One region of the Ligilactobacillus sp. 110_WCHN genome, then DNA from elsewhere that is predicted to be linked to it. Evidence: predicted binding sites of a transcription regulator. Region 1 holds the regulator's gene; the other holds the start of a gene.

Region 1 (10,289 bases):
CCGCCAAAGTCGCCGTAACCACCGGCACCGCCGCCACCAAATCCTTGGTCGCCAGTCGTTCCGAATTGGTCGTATTGATCTTTCTTTTGCGGATCACTCAGAATTTCGTAAGCTTCATTGACTTCTTTGAATTTTTCTTCAGCCCCTGGTTCATGGTTCAAATCAGGATGATATTTCTTTGAAAGTTTTCGATAAGCCTTTTTGATTTCAGCATCAGACGCATCCTTGCTGACACCTAAAACCTCATATGGGTCTTTTTGAGCCATTGTTTTCCTCCAACTTTTTCTTAATCTCTGTTTTAGCCTACCATTTGTTAAAATAAAAAGTCAAAGACCAAAGCGGACTTTGACTTTTTATCCAATTAAATGACAATTAGTTCTTGTCATCTGGGTCTACTTCTTTAAAGTCCCCATCAACTGTGTTGTCATCATTGTTATCGTTTGATGATGCATTGCCGGCATTAGCTGCACCGTCAGCGGCACCGCCTTGAGCCTGTTGTGCTTGTTGAGCTTGTTGGTATAACTTAACTGACATATCTTGGATAAGTTTTGTTAAATCACCCTTCTTAGCCTTCATATCATCAATGTTGTTTGCTTCTTGAGCTTTCTTCAAAGCATCACGAGCATCTTCGATCTTCTTAACTTCATCTTCACCGACTTTGCCTTTGATTTCTTCAAGGGTCTTGTCTGTTTGGAATAATAGTTGATCGACTTCGTTCTTAAGATCAACTTCTTCTTTCCGCTTCTTGTCGGCAGCTTCGTTTTCCTTAGCTTCCTTAACCATGCGGTCGATTTCTTCATCTGATAAACCTGAAGAACTCTTAATGGTGATCTTTTGTTCCTTGTTTGTTCCTAAGTCCTTAGCTGAAACATTTACGATTCCGTTCTTATCGATATCGAATTTAACTTCGATTTGAGGAACACCACGAGGAGCAGCTGGGATGTCTGTTAATTGGAAACGACCTAATGTCTTGTTGTCAGCAGCCATTGGACGTTCACCTTGCAATACGTGGATATCAACGGCTGGTTGGTTATCTGCAGCAGTTGAGAACACTTGTGATTTTGATGTTGGAATTGTTGTGTTCCGGTCGATCAACTTCGTGAACACACCACCCATTGTTTCAATTCCGAGTGACAATGGTGTAACATCAAGCAAAACAACGTCCTTAACGTCACCAGTAATAACCCCACCTTGAATTGCAGCCCCTAAAGCAACGGCTTCATCAGGGTTAACTGATTCGTTTGGTGTGTGACCAGTTTCGTTCTTAACAAGTTCCTTAACGGCTGGGATCCGCGTTGAACCACCGACTAAGATAACTTCGTCAATGTCAGCGTTTGTTAAGCCGGCATCCTTCAAAGCGTTTTGAACTGGGATCCGGGTCTTTTCAACTAAGTCGTGCGTTAATTCGTTGAATTTAGCACGGGTCAAAGTTGTTTCCAAGTGTAATGGGCCGCTTTCGCCAGCAGCGATAAATGGTAATGAAATTTGAGCTGATGTAACGCCTGATAAGTCTTTCTTAGCCTTTTCAGCAGCGTCCTTCAATCGTTGCATTGCCATCTTGTCTTGTGAAAGGTCAATGCCATTGTCCTTCTTGAAGTTTTCGATCAACCAGTTCATGATGGCGTTATCAAAGTCATCCCCACCAAGGTGTGTATCACCATTTGTTGAGAGAACTTGGAATACCCCGTCACCTAATTCAAGGATTGAAACATCAAACGTTCCACCACCAAGGTCGTAAACTAAAATCTTTTCATCTTTGTCGGTCTTGTCCAAACCATAAGCTAAAGCAGCAGCTGTTGGTTCGTTGACGATCCGTTCAACTTTCAAACCAGCGATCTTACCGGCATCCTTTGTTGCTTGCCGTTGAGCATCGTTAAAGTATGCAGGAACCGTGATAACCGCTTGCGTTACCTTTTCGCCAAGGTATGATTCAGCGTAATCCTTGATGTATTGAAGAATCATTGCTGAAATTTCTTGTGGAGTGTAATCCTTGCCATCAACGGTTACCTTGTAACCTTCTTCACCCATGTGACGCTTGATTGATGAAATTGTGTTCGGATTAGTAATCGCTTGCCGCTTTGCAACTTCACCAACTTGAGTTTCGCCATCTTTGAATGATACAACTGAAGGAGTTGTCCGGTTTCCTTCAGGGTTTGTAATAATCTTTGCTTCTTTTCCTTCAAGAACAGCAACTGCTGAGTTGGTTGTTCCTAAGTCAATCCCAATAATCTTTGACATTCTGATTAAACCTCTTTCTATTTATTATTGTGCGACAACGACCATTGCTGGACGTAAAACACGATCTTTGAGCATATAGCCGTCTTGGTAAACTTCAACGACGGTCTCAGCTTTTTGACCCTTTTCAACAGGAACACTCTTAACTGCTTGGTGTTTCGTTGGATCAAACGGCTGATTCAATGCTTCGATTTTAGTAATTTCATTATCTTTTAAGGCCTTTTCCATGTCCTTAGCAACCATTTCAATTCCGTGCTTCAATTGAGCTGAAGCTTCATCTTCAACTTCAATCTGCAATGCCCGGTTAAGATTATCCATCACCGGTAAAATTTCGGTTGCAAGCTTTTGACCTTCATATTTCAATAATTGAGCTTGTTCATTTTTGAACCGCTTTGTCATATTTTGCATTTCAGCTTCAGCACGAAGATATTTATCTTCCATTTCATCGTACTTGGCTTGCAAATCAGCAATTTGCTGTTCCAAATCTGATTGGTTATCAGTTTGTTCATTTGACTCGGCGTTCAAATCTTCGGCTGCTTTCTTTGAAACATGCTTTTGTTCTTTTTCATCAACGTTTAAGTCTTCTGCAGCCTTCTTATTTGTCCGCTTTTCTTCTTCCTTAGCCAAATCAACACCCCTTTTCCTATTCGTTAAAATTTCGGTAGTAATTGATTAACCGCTTTGATAATTCATCCCGGAACGTATCCAACATTCCGATCACCTGCGAATAATGCATATTCGTTGGTCCAAGAATTGCAATTAACCCATGTCCATGATTACCATCATCGTAAGTTGCAGATACTAAACTGTAATTCAATGCTGAATCATGATCATCATTGATCTTCACAGCAACATCTTCACCATTGCTCTTCACAAGTTCCCGTAAATCAGTTGGCCGGTTGATCAGTGAATACAATGACTTGACCTTTTCAAGATCATCATCCTGAACAAAGTCCAAAACATTGTGCTTGCCGCTGACATACATGTGCTCACGCACCGCCTTGTCAAGAATGTCGCCAAACGTTTCGATAAAGTCATTCGAATTCCGTAAATAGCTTGAAACCTGCGGAATGGCTTTGATTAAATGTTCTGAAACTTCGCTCAACGGTAACCCGACAAGTTCTTCGTTGATCAACCGGATCACCGCCTCAAGCTGGTCGCCGTGAATATTTTCAGGAATACTGAAAATCTGATTTTCAACGGAACCATCACTGGTAACCAGTAAAACCATAACCTGCTGGTTACCTAATGGAACCAACCGGAAACCTTCAACCACGACATCGTTTGAACCAGGTTTTAATGAAATTGCAACGTAATTCGTCATCTGGGATAACAACTGAGCAGATAATGCGACAATGTCATCGACTTTCGCAAATTCATTATTCAATGACTTCCGAATCCGACTGACAGCATTGCGATCAAGTTTATCCGGCTCAAGCAGGTTATCAACATAATAACGATATCCTTCAAGCGACGGAATTCTTCCCGAACTTGAATGCTGCTTCATAATAAACCCTTGACGTTCAAGTGCGGCCATCTCATTCCGAATGGTGGCTGAACTTACGTGAATTGGCAATTGTTCTTGCAACTTTTTAGACCCAATCGGCTGCCCGACATCCGTGTAATTCTGAATAATGGCTTTCAGAATTGACAATTGTCTATCTGTTAACATGTACAATCACCTCTTTAGCACTTAACACCCTCAAGTGCTAAGTCAATTATATATTACATAATATCTGTACCTGCGTCAAGGGTTTTACCCACTTTTTTAGCAGATTAATTAATCGAGTGCTAATTATTTAAAATCTTTTGCAAAATACGCTTGGGTATCGATCTGATCCTGCTTTAGCTGCGCAATCAACTGGTCAACCGATTCAAATTTGACCGGGGCGCGCAGGTATTGATCCCATTCGACTTCAACTTCTTGACCGTATACCATTCGGCTAAAATCAAAAAGATTGATCTCAATCGTCAATGGATTATCACCAAACGTTTCGTTATGGCTGACCGAACACATTCCTTGATACCACTGACCGTCAACTTTGACCCGAACGGCATACACACCGATTCCCGGAATCCATTGGTCGTCTGCAGGCTGAATATTTAATGTTGGGAATCCTAGTTCACGTCCGCGAGCCTCACCGTGAACGACTTTCCCCGGAAAACTGAACCGATAGCCTAACAACTGGTTGACCTTTTCGATTTTACCCTGATCGAGGGCCGTCTTGATCTGCGTTGTCCCGATTTTTTCGGCATTCAACACTTGGCGATCAACCGTCACAACGTCAAACCGCCCCTGCGCAAACTGCGGTAAGGTTTCCATGTTTGCCACATCCGGTTTCCCATACGTGTAATCAAATCCGGCAACGACGACCTTCGCATGCAGATCAGCCATAAAGTGATCAACGAAATATTGCGGCGTCAACTTAGCCATTGCTTCATCAAAGCGCGCAACGTATGCAATTTCGATGCCTTGCTGTTCAAATAACTTCAAGCGCTGCTTTAACGGCGTTACGTACTTGACCGTTTGCGGATCGATGTCGCGAAAGTAAATTTTCGGAAAACGGTCAAACGTCATGATTGCAAGTTTTAAATGACGTCGCGCTGCGATCTCCTTAGCGCATTGAATAACCGCTTGATGCCCGCGATGAACTCCGTCAAAGAAGCCCATTGCGAGCACGACATCCTCATTGGGAATCTTTTGCAAATCAAGCGGTTCAGAAATTTCAATCACTTGCATGTCTTTATCCTTCCTCAGTTAAATCAATCATTTGCTCTGGCCGGTATACTTCTTTTGCCGCATCATACTTGTACAAAGCCCGCGTCTTTCCACCATAATTTAAGACCAAAAATGGGGTATCCGTGTGCATGTACTTTGCTTGAAGGAAACCACCGTTTTTAACGATTTTCCACTGAAAGTCCGTTAAATCAGCTTGCGGATATTTACGGAAGGCATATCCGACCGGGAAAAGAACCTTCTGCAAGTCCTCACCGTGATCCTTAAGGTTCTGCAACTGTGCCAACGAAATTGTCTGGTCAAGCGTGAACCCACCGCTTTCAAGCCGGGTCAGATCGGACATCACTGCAGCCACACCAAGTTTTTTGCCTAAATCAACGGCTAAAGTGCGGACGTAAGTCCCCTTTGAACATTCCACTTCAAACTTGGCTTTCTGCAATCCCGTTGTCGCATCAAATTCACTCGGCGCGGTTAATTTAAAGGATTTGATCGTCACTTTGCGTTGCGGCCGTTCAACCTCTTTGCCAGCGCGCGCATATTCATATAACCGTTTGCCGTGAACCTTAACGGCCGAATACATCGGCGGAATTTGAGTGATCTCACCCGACATTAAATCCATCATCTGCTGAAGCTGATCATCAGCAAATGGTGCTTTTAACGGTGTTTCCTCAACCTTTTCGCCATCAAGGTCTTCGGTGGTCGTGGCAAAACCAAACGTGACTTCGCCGCGATATTTCTTTCCGGATTGCATTAAATAGTTAACAGTTTTCGTCCCCTTGCCAATGCAGATCGGCAAAACGCCGTCAACATTCGGATCAAGAGTGCCACTATGCCCGACCTTCCGCGTTTGAAAGATCCCACGACACTTCATTACCGCATCGTTACTGGTCATTCCGCGGTCCTTGTAAAGTGGTAAAATTCCGTCCATTTGTTCACTTCCTCTTTCCATTTTCCATACTAAAAAGGTGCGACCAAACCACCGTTTATTCCATGGTTTCGTCACACCTTCTTGCTTAAAACTTATCTTGTTGGTGAAGCTTGTTCAACAATTCATCAATGTGGTCACCATACCGCACTGATTCGTCCTGTTCAAATTTAATTTCAGGAGTGACATAGATACTTAAGCGATGGCCTAATTCGCGCCGAATCAAGCCCGTTGCCTTATCTAAGCCGCGTTGTGTTTTTTCCGCATCTGAAGCTAAATCTGAAAGAATACTGTAATAAATCGTTGCATGTTGCAAATCACCAGTTACTTCGACGCCAGTAATTGTAACCCCTTGAACTCGTGGGTCACGTACACGTTTTTGCAAAATATCATTGACTTCGCGCTGAATTTCTTGAGCGAGTCGGCCAACTCGTACTTGTTGTGCCATTTTACCAGCCTCCCTTAATCTTATTCAACTGGAACTTCTTCCATTACGTATGCTTCAAGTTGGTCGCCAACTTTAATGTCGTTATACTTTTCAATCATTAAACCACATTCATAGCCGGCCTTAACTTGTTTAACGTCATCTTTGAACCGTTTCAAACTTGCAAGTTTACCGTCATAGATAACCACGCCGTTCCGGATGACCCGCACACCGCTATCGCGTTGGATGTAACCATCGATGACGTATGCCCCACCGATTGTTCCCAACTTCGATACCTTGTAAGTTTCACGGATTTCAACTTGACCAGTAACCTTTTCTTGATATTCTGGTTCAAGCATCCCTTTCATCGCCGTTTCAACTTCATCGATTGCCTTGTAAATAACATTGTGCAACCGAATATCAACGCCATCTGCATCGGCTTGTTGCTTAGCAAGCGGTGTTGGCCGGACGTTGAACCCGATGATGATCGCATTTGAAGCTTCGGCCAAGGTAATATCACTTTCGTTGATTGCCCCAACGGCTTGGTGAATGATATTGACCCGCACGCCTTCAACATCGATCTTTTGGAAACTTTGAGCAAGGGCTTCAACGGAACCTTGAACATCGGCCTTGATGATCAAGTCAACTTCCTTCATTTCGCCTTCCTTGATCGTGTCAAACAAGTTATCCAATGTAACGTGCGTTGTCTTGCTCCGTTCCTTGATCAATGCTTGTTCAGCCCGCTTTTCACCGGCTGCCCGCGCTGTCTTTTCGTCGTTGAACGTTACGAACCGGTCACCTGAATCCGGAACATCGTTTAACCCAGTGATTTCAACTGGGGTTCCTGGTTTAGCCTTGTGAACAGCTTTTCCGCGATCGTTGGTCATTGTCCGAACCCGACCAAAGGTATTGCCGACAACAATTGGATCACCGACGTGCAATGTACCTTGTTGAACTAACAATGAAGCAACTGAACCTTTACCCTTATCAAGCCGGGCTTCGATTACTGAACCGGCACCATGTTGTTTCGGGTTGGCCTTCAATTCCATCATTTCGGCTTGAAGCAAAATCATATCAAGCAATTCATCGATGTTTTGACCTAACTTAGCTGAAATTTCAACAAAGATCGTGTCACCGCCCCAGTCTTCAGGAATCAAACCGTATTCCGTCAATTGTTCCATCACGTGGTTTGGATTTGCACCTGGCTTATCGATCTTGTTGACTGCAACAATGATCGGAACTCCCGCTGCTTGGGAGTGGTGGATGGCTTCAATTGTTTGCGGCATTACCCCGTCATCAGCAGCAACGACTAAGACGGTAATATCAGTAATGTCAGCACCTCGCGCCCGCATGTTCGTGAAGGCAGCGTGTCCTGGAGTATCCAAGAAGGTAATTGTCTTCCCGTCGTGCTTGATTTGGTAAGCCCCGATGTGCTGCGTGATTCCACCGGCTTCACCCGCAGTAATGTGGGAGTGTCGTAAGTGGTCAAGCAACGTTGTCTTCCCGTGGTCAACGTGACCCATGATCGTAACAACTGGTGGCCGTGCTTCAAGGTGTTTGTGGTTCTTTTCTTCGTCTTCAAAGAACTTATCGATATCTGAAACATCGACTTCGACCTTTTCTTCAGCCTTGATCCCGTAATCATCAGCTAAGATTTCAATCGTATCCTTATCGAGGGATTGGTTTTGGTTAACCATTACACCCATCATAAAGAGCTTCTTGATAATTTCAGCTGGTTCACGGTGGATCTTCTTCGCAATATCAGCAACACTCATGCCAACCGTGTAAACAAGTGTTTCTGGTAACGGCTTGTTCTTGCGTTGCGGAACTGGATTCTTCTTTTGGTTCCGCCGATCTTGCCGGCGTTCCTTCTTGCTCTTCTTTTTGTTCTTCTTATTGAACTTGTTGCGTTGGAAATCATTACTGTTATTGAAGCCGCCATTGCGCTTGTTCTTCTTGTTAAACTTCTTGTTGTTGCTGAAGTGATTTCCATTTTCACCGTTATCATGTGATTGAGCCTTCACATGGTTATTGTTTTGGTTTGAATGATTATTTGCTGGACGTTGATTCTTAAAGTTCTTGTTCTTTTGATCATTGTGTCCGTCATTGTGTCCGTGATTTTGATTTGCGTGATTTTGTTTCATTTTATTATTGTTGTTGTGAGAATCTTTAGCTTGAACCGGCTTTGAAGCTGCTTTTGGTGCGGGCTTCTTAGCTGGAGCCGGTTGGGCTTGGGCTTTTTGCGGCTTGGCGCCCTTGCCTAAGCTCTTCTTAACCGTTTGTTCTTCATTTTCATCAAGCATTGACATGTGATTGCCAACCTTAATGCCGTTCTTTTTAGCAGCAGCTATCACTTCCTTGCTGCTGACATCTAATTCATGTGCGATTTGATATATTCTCTTTTTACTCATATGCAAATCCCTCCATTTCGCGTATTTCAAATCATTATGTTTTCACGCGAAATGGGATTCGCATTATTCAGAAAACAATAATGATTTTAACTTCTTTCCAAAACCGGAATCTGTAACTGCAATGATCGAACGCACCTGTCCAATCGCAACGCTTAGCTCCGTACGCGTAAAGTTCGTTGCCAATGGAACCTGATAACTCTGACACTTATCAGAGAACTTCTTTTGCGTTGTTTGTCCGCAATCCGCAGCTAAAAACACGATCTGCGCTTGATGTTTTTGAATTTTTCTCAAAACTAAATCTTCGCCCGTCGTGATTTTACGTGCTCGTTGCGCTAATCCAAGCAGATTTAAAACTTGCTTTTTATTCATGACCAAACAACTTAATCCGTGCGACCTTGTGATCAACGTAGGCAATCAATTCATCGTAAAAATCATCGCTGATTTTAATTCCGAATGCCTTGTCAAATGTCTTTTCTTCCTTGGCCTGCTTGGCAACATCAACATCAAGGTGGATGTATGCGCCACGGCCGTTTTGTTTACCTGTCGGATCGATTGCAACTTCATTTTCCTTATTCTTTACAACCCGAACAAGTTCCTTTTTGGGAAGCATTTCGCCAGTTACAATATCTTTTCTCATCGGAATTTTCCGTTGACGTTGTGCCATTTTTTAAACCTCTTATTCTTCTGAACCTTCGTCAGTTGCTTCGGTTTCAACTGAAACTTCTTCAACTGGTTCCTCTTCAACAGCTGGTTCAACTGGTTCTGCAACCGTCTTGTCTTCTAAGTTTTCTTCTGCAGCATCGGTTTCTGACTTGATGTCGATCTTGTAACCAGTCAACCGCGCAGCCAAGCGAACGTTTTGGCCGCGCTTACCGATTGCAAGTGAAAGTTGATCGTCAGGAACGACCACGGTGCAGTCATGTTCATTTTCAGGATCGAACCGAACTGCTAATACGTCAGCAGGATTCAATGCATTGGCAATAAAGGTTGCCGGATCTTCATCCCACTTAACGATGTCCATGTTTTCACCCTTCAACTCATTAACGATCTTTTGAACCCGTTCGCCCCGTGGACCAACACAGGTTCCAACCGGATCCAAGTTGTCGATCGTTGCCCGCACAGCAACCTTAGCGCGATCGCCGGCTTCCCGGGCAATTGAAACAATTTCAACTTCACCGTTATAAATTTCAGGAACTTCTTGTTCAAATAACCGTCTTAACAAGTCAGGATGTGACCGGCTAACAAAGACTTGCGGTCCCTTTGAACTGTTTTCAACCTTGTAAATGTAAACCTTGATCTTGTCGTGGGACTTGTATTCTTCACCTTGAATTTGGTCCTTGTGTGACAAAACGGCTTCAACCTTACCTAAGTTAACGTAGATAAAGTGGTTGTCGCGCCGTTCAACTTCACCCGTCACGATTTCATTTTCATACTTAATGTATTCGTTGTAGATGACGTTGTGTTCTTCTTCCCGCACGCGTTGCATGATGACTTGCTTAGCAGTTTGAGCGGCGATCCGACCAAAATCTTTTGGTGTAACTTCAAACCGAATTTGGT
Region 2 (10,289 bases), on a different contig from region 1:
TGGTTCAGCAAGAATTTGCTGGTCATAACCAATGGCTCCGTCTTCAACTTGAAGAACGATGTCGCCGCTTTCCTGATCACTCGTGAATTCAAAATGCGGGCCTTTTTCATATCCTTCGGGGCGTTCAAGCCGGTCGATCTTATCAAGTTGTTTGCGTTTGCTTTGAGCCCGTTTAGTTGTTGAAGCCCGGACAATGTTTTTATTAACAAAGTCTTCAAGATGGCTGATTTCGGCTTGTTGCTTTTCATACGCCTTCCATTGAGCCTTTAATCGGGCATCTTTTTCCTTAATATACTGGCTGTAATTACCGGTATAGTGGCTTGATTTATGATGGCTGATTTCGTAGACTTCGTTAACGATCCGATCTAAGAAGTACCGGTCGTGCGAAACAATCAGCAATGCGCCCGTATAATTTTGAATATAGCCTTCAAGCCAGGTAAGGGTGTCAATGTCCAAGTGGTTTGTTGGTTCGTCCAAAATCAAGAGGTCGCGTTTTTCAAGCAAGAGTTTGGCAAGGGCCAACCGGGTCTTTTGACCACCGGAAAGTGAACTGACAGGGCGGTCAAAGTCGGCATCTTCAAAGCCTAATCCATGTAAGACGGCTTTAATTTCATTTTCATAGCCATAGCCGTTCTGTTCTTTAAAGTCGTGCATCAGCTGATCATAATTTTTTAAAAGCTGCTGGTAAGCTGCTGATTCCGAATCAGCATTCGGGTCAGCAATTTGACTTTCAAGCTGATGGATCTGGGTTTCCATTTCAATTAATGGTTGGAAAACACTTTCCATTTCATCATAAATTTTTTGATCAGATTCTAAACCGGTATTTTGGGCAAGGTAGCCGATTGAAAGGCCTTTTTTCTTTACGATTTGGCCTTCGCTTGGTTCCTGTTCACCGATAATCATTTTGATCAGGGTTGATTTTCCAGCACCATTCCGGCCGACAAGAGCAATCCGGGAGTGGTCCTGAATATCAAGGTTAACGTCTTCGAATAAAACATCCGCTCCAAAGTGGCGTGCGACGTGTTGTGCTTGAAGAAGGAGCAAAATGTCACCTGCTTTCTAAAAAGTCCTGTTTCCTATTTTATCACGTCAAATTTTTTTTAGTGAATTCCCCATAAAAGAAGGGTAATTAAATTCAATCCAGCATGGGCGATCATTGATGCCCGAATGTCGTGTGCTTTATAATAGATGAATTCAAAAATACATCCCATAACGAAGTACGTAAGAAAATGACCGTCATGATGAGCAATCACAAAGAGAAAACTTGAAATGATTGCGGCGATCCATGGTTTAAAATAGTAAGTTAAGTTTCCAAAGAAAATTTTTCTGAAAATCAATTCTTCAACAATGGGGGTCGCAATCACGATATCAAGTAAGTAAATTGGCGAATGGTGAAAAACGGTAATCAAGGCATTTGTATTTTGTGAAATCAGTGATTGATGAAAAAGAACGTGGGCAAGCGTTAGGGTTACTGCCTGACCTAAAATGACTAGCAACGCACCACTTAATCCCCATAAAATAGTCTTTTTAAGGTTGGATTGCTTTTTTTCAATGATATTTTGATAACTGTATTTTTGGTTTAGCTTCCAAATAATCAATGCTCCAAGCAGACCGATGACGGTTAAAACGGGGTAAAGCATCTGGGTTCCCCAGCAAAGTTTCTGCGCAAGCATTTGGGCGATCATTAAGGCGAGGTAGCCAATCAAAATTGAGAGTGAATTCTTCTCAATTGCCATGAGTTCAACTTCTTTCGTTATTGTGAATTTACTTGTATTGTAGCATGTTTCAGCCATCATCAAAAATTAAATTAGCACTCTCGAGGTTCGAGTGATAAAAAATCCTTGCTTTTTAGAAACAAAGCGTATATAGTAATAATTGTAATCAGTTAGCACTTGAAACTATCGAGTGCTAAAAAATGGAGGGATTTATTGTGCTTAAACCATTAGGAGACCGTGTAGTCTTAAAAGTTGAAAAAGAAAAAGAAGAAACAGTTGGCGGAATCGTTTTAGCAAGCAATGCTAAGGAAAAGCCACAAACCGGAAAAGTAATCGCAGTTGGCGATGGTAAGATGTTAGATAACGGTCAAAAGGCTGTTCCTAGTGTAAAAGTTGACGATAAAGTCTTATTTGATAAATATGCAGGTACTGAAGTTAAGTACGATGGTGAAGATTATTTAATTGTTCGTGATAGCGACATCATGGCAATCGTAGACTAATTAAATTTACTTAGAGGTGATATTTCATGGCAAAAGAAATTAAGTTTTCAGAAGATGCACGTGCAAAGATGCTTGCAGGTGTTGATAAATTAGCTAATACTGTTAAATCAACAATTGGTCCTAAAGGCCGCAACGTTGTTTTGGAACAATCATATGGTGCCCCAACAATTACCAATGATGGGGTTACAATTGCCAAGGCAATCGAATTAGAAGACCACTTTGAAAACATGGGTGCCAAGTTAGTTGCTGAAGTTGCTTCAAAGACAAATGATATTGCCGGTGACGGAACAACAACTGCAACAGTATTGACTCAAGCAATCGTAAACGAAGGAATGAAGAACGTTACTGCTGGCGCCAACCCTGTTGGAATCCGGAAAGGAATCGAAAAGGCAACGAAGACAGCCGTTGATTCATTACACAAGATGTCACACAAGGTTGAATCAAAGAGTGATATCCAACAAATCGCTTCAATTTCAGCTGCTAACGAAGAAGTCGGCAAGTTTATTGCTGATGCGATGGAAAAAGTTGGTAATGATGGGGTAATCACCGTTGAAGAATCAAAAGGAATTGATACTTCATTAGATGTTGTTGAAGGAATGCAATTCGATCGCGGTTACTTATCACAATACATGGTAACTGATGAAGACAAGATGGAAGCCGACTTAGACAATCCATACATCTTGATCACTGACAAGAAGATTTCAAACATCCAAGAAGTCTTACCATTGTTACAATCAGTTGTTCAACAAGGTCGTCCATTGTTGATCATCGCTGATGACGTTGACGGTGAAGCATTACCAACCCTTGTATTGAACAAGATTCGGGGAACATTCAACGTTGTTGCCGTTAAGGCTCCTGGCTTTGGTGATCGCCGGAAAGAAATGCTCCAAGATATCGCTATTTTGACAGGTGGGACCGTAATCACAGATGACCTTGGCTTACAATTGAAAGACACAACGATCGATCAATTAGGTTCAGCTGCAAAGGTAACCGTTACAAAGGAAAACACAACAATTGTTGAAGGTTCAGGCGACAAGGACAAAATCGAAGAACGGGTTGCCCAAATCAAGAAGCAAATTGCTGAAACAACATCTGACTTTGATAAAGAAAAGATGCAAGAACGGTTAGCTAAATTAGCTGGCGGGGTTGCTGTAATCAAGGTTGGTGCTGCAACTGAAACCGAATTGAAAGAACAAAAGTACCGGATCGAAGATGCTTTGAACGCTACTCGTGCAGCCGTTGAAGAAGGCTTCGTTCCTGGTGGTGGAACAGCATTAGTAAATACCATTAAGGATGTTGCTGCATTGAAAGAAGAAGGCGACGTTCAAACTGGAATCAACATTGTAAAACGTGCTTTGGAAGAACCAGTTCGTCAAATTGCTGAAAACGCAGGTCTTGAAGGTTCTGTAATTGTTGAAAAACTTAAAGAACAAAAAGACGGTGTTGGTTACAACGCAGCCGCAGACAAGTGGGAAGACATGGTTGAAGCTGGAATCGTAGACCCAACTAAAGTTACCCGTTCAGCTCTTCAAAATGCCGCATCCGTATCAGCATTGTTATTAACAACTGAAGCAGTTGTTGCTGATAAGCCAGAAGAAAAAAAGGATGCTCCTCAACAAGATGCCGGCATGGGCGGTATGATGTAAAATCTGATAAATAAACAAAAAGACAGTGTGGTTGAAAAAATCACACTGTTTTTTTGTTTATTTAGATAAGCTTTTTAATTTGTAATAAATCATCAATTTCGTAGGTCGGCTGGGCCGATGACGAATTTTCAAGGTGTTGCGGATTGAACCATACCGTATCGATGTTGGCATTATTGCCGCCTTGAATATCAGATGTAAGCGAGTCGCCGATCATCAATGTTCGGCGAGCATCAAAGTTTTCAAGATGATCTTCGATATAATTGTAAAATTCAATGTTGGGTTTATTGACGCCGATTTCTTGGGAAACGAAAACGTGATCAAAGTAATTCATAATTTCGGCTTCCTTAAGGCGTTTGTATTGGGTTTGCGGAACGCCATTGGTGGCAACTTCAAGCCGAATTGCTGGGTTTTGTTCGAGCAGTTGAAGAAGTTCGGCAGCATGGGGCATTAAATCATGACCGTCGCTTAGGTAATTAATGTACCGGTCATTCAAATTTAAGTCCGTTACATCGCGGTTAAAGTTTTCTTTAAAGAAGGCGTTAAAACGGGTCGCAAGGAGTTCTTCACGGGTAATTTCATTACGTTCCAGTTTCCGCCAAAGACTTTGATTATAAGTTGAATATTTTTGATGAAGATCAGCGGTCAATTCAATTCCGACAAAATCAAAAAGACGCTTTAAAGCCTGGCTTTCATCAGCTTCAAAGTCAAGTAATGTATTGTCAATGTCGAAAAGCAAGGTATCATATTGCATAAAAATTCCTTCTTTCTCTTCCATGTATCGTATCATATTGAACTTTAAACGTGAATTTAATTTGAAAATTAAGGTGTGATTTTCAATATTCATCCCCCTTGGCAGGTTAATTATGATATGATATCAGGTAGTATCGTGTCGAATTGATGATACGGATAACAGAAAGAGGACATCCTATGTATAAAATTTTTGCGTCGATTTTCGCAACAATTTTAATTTCTGCATTGCTTGTTCCGGTGGTACGGCAGCTTGCATTTCGCGTGGGCGCGGTTGATAAGCCAAATGCACGCCGGGTAAATAAGAAAACAATGCCGACGATGGGTGGCTTAGCAATTTTTATTGCATTTAACTTTACAAACTTTGTTTTATTGCATGGCCAATACCCAATGCGGATGATGATTGCGCTGTTTATTGCGCAGTGCATTGTATTGATTACAGGAATTATTGATGACATTTATGAATTAAAACCATTTCAAAAATTGATTGGATTAACAACGGCGGCCCTGGTCGTTTACTATGTTGCCCATATCCGAATGACAACGCTGACGATTCCATTTGCCGGAACGGTTAAGCTCGGACTGTTGAGCTTGCCGATCACGTTGATTTGGATCTTGGCAATTACAAACGCGATTAACCTGATCGACGGGCTTGATGGATTGGCAACGGGGATTGCGATCATTGCCCTCACAACCAGTGCATTGACCGGGTATTTCTTTTTAAACGTTACGAATACGTTTATTTCGTTGATGATTGCGACGCTGGTGGCTGCGCTGATCGGCTTTTTACCATATAACTTCCACCCTGCGACGATTTATCTTGGGGATACCGGATCGTTATTTATCGGCTTTATGATTTCAGTGTTTGCGTTGTTTGGACTAAAGAACGCAACGTTTATTTCGATCATTATCCCGGTAATTATTTTGGGAGTTCCAATCACAGATACGGTTTTTGCGATTATTCGACGGGCATTAAATAAGAAACCGATTATGAAACCTGATAAGCACCACTTGCATCACCGGTTGATGCAGATGGGATTATCGCACCGGCAAACAGTGCTGGTAATTTATGGAATCGCATTGATTTTCTCGTTTATTTCATTGCTTTATCCAATCTCAAATATTTTTGGTTCATTGTTGCTGACGATTGCAACGTTGCTTGGACTTGAAATTTTTGTTGAATTGATTGGATTGGTCGGCGGCAATCACCAACCGCTTTTGAATTTGATCAAACGGATCGTATTAAAATCAAGCGAACATAAAAACGGTAAGGAATAATAATTTCCTTACCGTTTTTTTATTTTTCAACTGGTTGATCAGCATAACTTTCTTTGCCGATGGTAAATGATAATTGCACGCCGAGAAAATTTTGAAGGACTTCTTCAAAGTGATTGATTTCAGCGTGTGGAAGCAGAACAGTCAGGGTAATTTTTTCCGCATAGTCAGTTGAAGAAAGGTGAACATCATGCTGTTCTAAATAATATTTAACCTTTTCAAAGCGCGAATATTCAACCTGAAACTGAACCTCGTTCATTCCGATGCGCTCAACGATTCCAATTTGGCGAATCGCTTCGGCCGTTGTGCCGTTATATGCCCTGATTAATCCGCCGGTTCCTAATTTAATTCCGCCAAAGTAACGGGTGACGACTGCGACCACGTTATGCAAATGGTTTTGTTTGAGCGCGTTTAAAATGGGGACGCCGGCAGTTCCAGACGGCTCACCGTTATCACTTGCACGTTGAATCTGATCGTTTAATCCGACCATAAATGCAAAGCAATTATGCCGGGCCTTATTATGTAGATTTGAAACTTGGTCGATAAAATCAAGGGCTTCTTTTTCTGATTGACAGCGGGCAATTGAGCAGATAAATTCCGATTTTTTGATAATCTGCGAAAAATTTCCTGACTGGCGAATCGTACGATAATTTTCTTTCATGATTGCTCCAAAATGATAAACAATTGCGTAGTTATTAGTGGAGGGATGAAAATGGAGATTTCCCAATTATACGGTCGCCAAGTAACGGACCGTCAACTAGCGCCTGATGACATTATACAATTAAATTTAACCGGTGAGAATGCGCTTTTAAAATCTGGATCTGAAGTGTGTTGCCAACGTTGTTTAGGACGCACACCGTTGAATGAGGCGATGTTGCCTAATGGTGACTACTATTGTCGTAATTGTATTCAATTTGGGCGATTAACAAACTGGAATAAGCTTTATCGGATTAGGGAACCGAATCAGTTTGACATTCCATCTGAAATTTTAACGTGGAAGGGGACGCTTTCGCCGTTTCAAGCGCAATGCGCGCAGCAACTGATCGAAAAGGTTGCGCACCGGCAAAATCATTTAGTTTGGGCAGTTACCGGAGCGGGCAAAACGGAAATGCTGTTTCCGATGTTAACGGAAAGTATTCGGCAGGGGAAAAGAATTGCGCTTGCATCGCCGCGAATTGATGTTTGTAATGAATTATTTCCACGAATTCAAGCAGCATTTGCAAACGTTGATTGTTTGCTGCTTCACGGACAGGCAAATCAATATTTTTATTCGCAATTGACGGTGTGCACGACCCACCAGTTAATGAAGTTTTACCATGCATTTGATGTTTTAGTCATCGATGAAGTCGACTCTTTTCCATACGTAAATAATTTAAGCCTTGCAGCCGGGGCAAAGAATGCATGTAAGGAAAACGGCGTAATGCTTTATTTAACGGCGACGCCAGATGAAAATTCGATGAAAATGATTCGAAAACGTCAGCTGACCCTTGACTACCTGCCATTACGGTTTCATCAGCATCAGCTCCCTGAAATTAAATTTATGGTTGAGCGTCAAATGAAGCGGCAGATTGATCACCAAAAGCTGTCATCTAAACTTCGGAAAATCATTCTAAAGTGGGTTACGCAGCAAACACCGTTTTTAATTTTTGTTCCGCGGATAAAAATGCTTGCGCCGCTTTATGAAGCGATCCAAAAAATTGTTCCTTCAACGGTAGCCGGGGATACGGTCCACGCCAATGATCCGCAGCGTCTCGAAAAGGTGCAACGGTTACGAGATGGAGAGTACCGGTATTTAGTAACAACAACGATTTTAGAGCGGGGCGTGACGTTTAAAAATTTGGATTTAATGGTTTGGGATGCCAATGATTCAAATTTTTCACGGTCATCGCTGGTTCAAATTGCCGGCCGGGTCGGACGGAGTCGGGAGCGCCCCACCGGAGACGTATATTTTGTGATCAGATATTATTCTTTAAAGGTTCAGCAAGCGGCAAGGCAAATAAAACAATTAAACCGAAAGGCGGCTAAATTACTCCATGAATCGTAAATGCTTATTATGCAAACGTGACTTAGAATATTCATTAAGCCTTGCGTGGATTTTTTCACTAGATCCTTTTAAAGAAAAATTCATTTGCGATGATTGCCAAAGCTGCTTTCAGCGAATTGACGGTCCAACTTGTATGGGATGCGGACGGATGTGTGCTTCACAATATTGTGCTGACTGTGTGCGGTGGCGAAAAGTGGGAAAACCGCTTTTGGATAATCAGGCATTATATTGTTATCATAACGAAGCAATGCGGGATTATTTTGAACAGTATAAATTTGCGGGCGATTACTATTTACGAAAGGTTTTTCAAGCCGAATTTCAACAGTTTATTCGGCAAAAATATCCGCAACGCAAATGGAAGTACTGTATTATTCCAGTTGATCAGCAAACCATGGTTAGTGAGCGGGGATTTAACCAGGTAAAAGGATTAACTGCGAATTTGAAGACTGAACAGTGGCTGGTGATGGATGACGATCGACATCAAGTCAAACAATCGCATAAAAACCGGGTAGAACGGATGCAAACGCAACAGCCGTTTATTTTGCAATCTCCTGCGAAAGTCAAAAATCAATTTGTAGTATTGATCGATGATATTTACACAACGGGCCGCACCCTTTATCATGCGCAAGATCTCTTACTAAAAGCCGGCGCGGCTGAGATTCGGTCAGTTACCCTTGCACGTTAAGATTTATTTAAATTAATGCAATTGATTGTTAATTAAAGCGTTTTCGGATATAATAAAAGTGAAGAGATGAGAGGTCTCTTTTGAGTAGTGATACTCAGTTGTGAAAGGAGAAATTATTATGTTAAAGGTTAACGTTCGCGGGGAAAATATTGAAGTAACATCGGCAATTCGGGACTATATCGAAAAGAAAGTTTCCAAATTAGAAAAGTATTTGGATCAAAATATCAATGCAACGGCGCATGTTAATTTAAAGACATATCCAGATAAGACGGCGAAGGTGGAAGTTACAATTCCGCTTCCATACTTGGTATTGCGTGCAGAAGAAACATCAACTGACATGTATGGCAGCATTGATTTGGTTACCGATAAATTGATCCGTCAAATTCGGAAACACAAGACAAAGGTGAACCGTAAGTCACGTGAAAAGGGCTTTGACCATGCAGACTTCGTTAACGACGTTGAAGGCGAAGCTGATGAAAAGAAAATTGAAATCGTAAGAACAAAGAACATTGCCGTTAAACCAATGGACAGCGAAGAAGCAGTTTTGCAAATGGAAATGCTTGGGCATAACTTCTTTATTTACAAAGATGCTGAAAATGACGACATTAACATTGTTTACCGGCGGCGTGATGGTCGGTACGGTTTGATTGATATTAATGAAGAATAATTAATTAAAAACTAAATCGAAATTGCGGTAAAGTGGGCATTACCGTGGGAGAGGCTGCGCTAGGTTAGTGCGGCCTCTTTTCAATGTTAACGGCAAAATAACTAAATTTTTTAATTAAATTTTTCATAAAAGGGAAGAAACGCTTCTTTAGCGGTTTGAAAAGCCGTTGAAAAATGATATTATTAGACTTGGTATATTTTTCAATTAACCAAATGAAAACTTTAGAAGGGAATCAGATATGGTTAATATTCTTAAAAAATGGGTTGAAAGTGATAAACGCGAAATTAAACGCTTAAATAAAATTGCAAATAAGGTTGAAAGCTATGCTGATCAAATGGCAAAGCTTTCAGATGAAGAATTAAAAGCTCAAACACCGAAATTTAAAGAAAGATATCAAAACGGCGAAACATTAGATGATTTGCTTCCAGAAGCATTTGCCGTTGCTCGTGAAGGTGCTAAGCGTGTCTTGGGCTTATACCCGTACCACGTTCAAGTTTTAGGTGGAATTGTTCTTCATGAAGGTAACATTGCTGAAATGAAGACTGGTGAAGGAAAAACTTTGACAGCTACCATGCCAGTTTATTTGAACGCTCTTTCAGGGAAAGGGGTTCACGTTGTTACGGTTAACGAATACCTTTCAGAACGTGACGCAACTGAAATGGGTGAATTATATAAGTGGCTTGGATTAACGGTTGGATTAAACGTTTCAAGCAAGTCACCAGAAGAAAAACGGGAAGCATACAATGCGGACATCACATATTCCACAAACAGTGAGCTTGGGTTCGACTATTTGCGGGATAACATGGTTGTTTATAAAGAAGATATGGTTCAACGGCCATTGAACTACGTGATCGTCGACGAAGTAGACTCAATTTTGATCGATGAAGCGCGGACGCCATTGATCATTTCTGGTCAAGCAACGGGTTCAACGTCATTGTATGTTCGGACAGACCGGTTTGCGAAAACATTAACTGAAGATGAAGACTACAACATTGATCTTGAATCAAAGA

What was found. The regulator HrcA, encoded in region 1, represses chaperone genes, less so after heat shock. The targets are predictions, from matches to a motif close to TTAGCACTCNNNNNNNNNGAGTGCTAA.
Region 2: groES (co-chaperone GroES) is a predicted target of HrcA. The motif match lies at 1,886-1,912, and genes of this name have one in related genera.

The regions. Positions count from the first base shown of each region.
Region 1 is NZ_JAULLI010000017.1:9,170-19,458, reverse strand. It holds gene dnaJ (molecular chaperone DnaJ) at 1-266, opposite strand, end outside; gene dnaK (molecular chaperone DnaK) at 373-2,238, opposite strand; gene grpE (nucleotide exchange factor GrpE) at 2,263-2,862, opposite strand; gene hrcA (heat-inducible transcriptional repressor HrcA) at 2,879-3,907, opposite strand; gene ribF (riboflavin biosynthesis protein RibF) at 4,031-4,975, opposite strand; gene truB (tRNA pseudouridine(55) synthase TruB) at 4,980-5,900, opposite strand; gene rbfA (30S ribosome-binding factor RbfA) at 5,986-6,345, opposite strand; gene infB (translation initiation factor IF-2) at 6,366-8,732, opposite strand; gene Q3C15_RS06625 (YlxQ-related RNA-binding protein) at 8,796-9,101, opposite strand; gene Q3C15_RS06620 (YlxR family protein) at 9,094-9,396, opposite strand; gene nusA (transcription termination factor NusA) at 9,409-10,289, opposite strand, start outside.
Region 2 is NZ_JAULLI010000013.1:5,340-15,628, reverse strand. It holds gene Q3C15_RS05645 (ABC-F family ATP-binding cassette domain-containing protein) at 1-1,044, opposite strand, end outside; gene Q3C15_RS05640 (CPBP family intramembrane glutamic endopeptidase) at 1,101-1,736, opposite strand; gene groES (co-chaperone GroES) at 1,931-2,215, shown strand; gene groL (chaperonin GroEL) at 2,242-3,861, shown strand; gene Q3C15_RS05625 (YjjG family noncanonical pyrimidine nucleotidase) at 3,923-4,612, opposite strand; gene Q3C15_RS05620 (glycosyltransferase family 4 protein) at 4,789-5,886, shown strand; gene Q3C15_RS05615 (YigZ family protein) at 5,906-6,544, opposite strand; gene Q3C15_RS05610 (DEAD/DEAH box helicase) at 6,596-7,927, shown strand; gene Q3C15_RS05605 (ComF family protein) at 8,121-8,612, shown strand; gene raiA (ribosome-associated translation inhibitor RaiA) at 8,731-9,279, shown strand; gene secA (preprotein translocase subunit SecA) at 9,518-10,289, shown strand, end outside.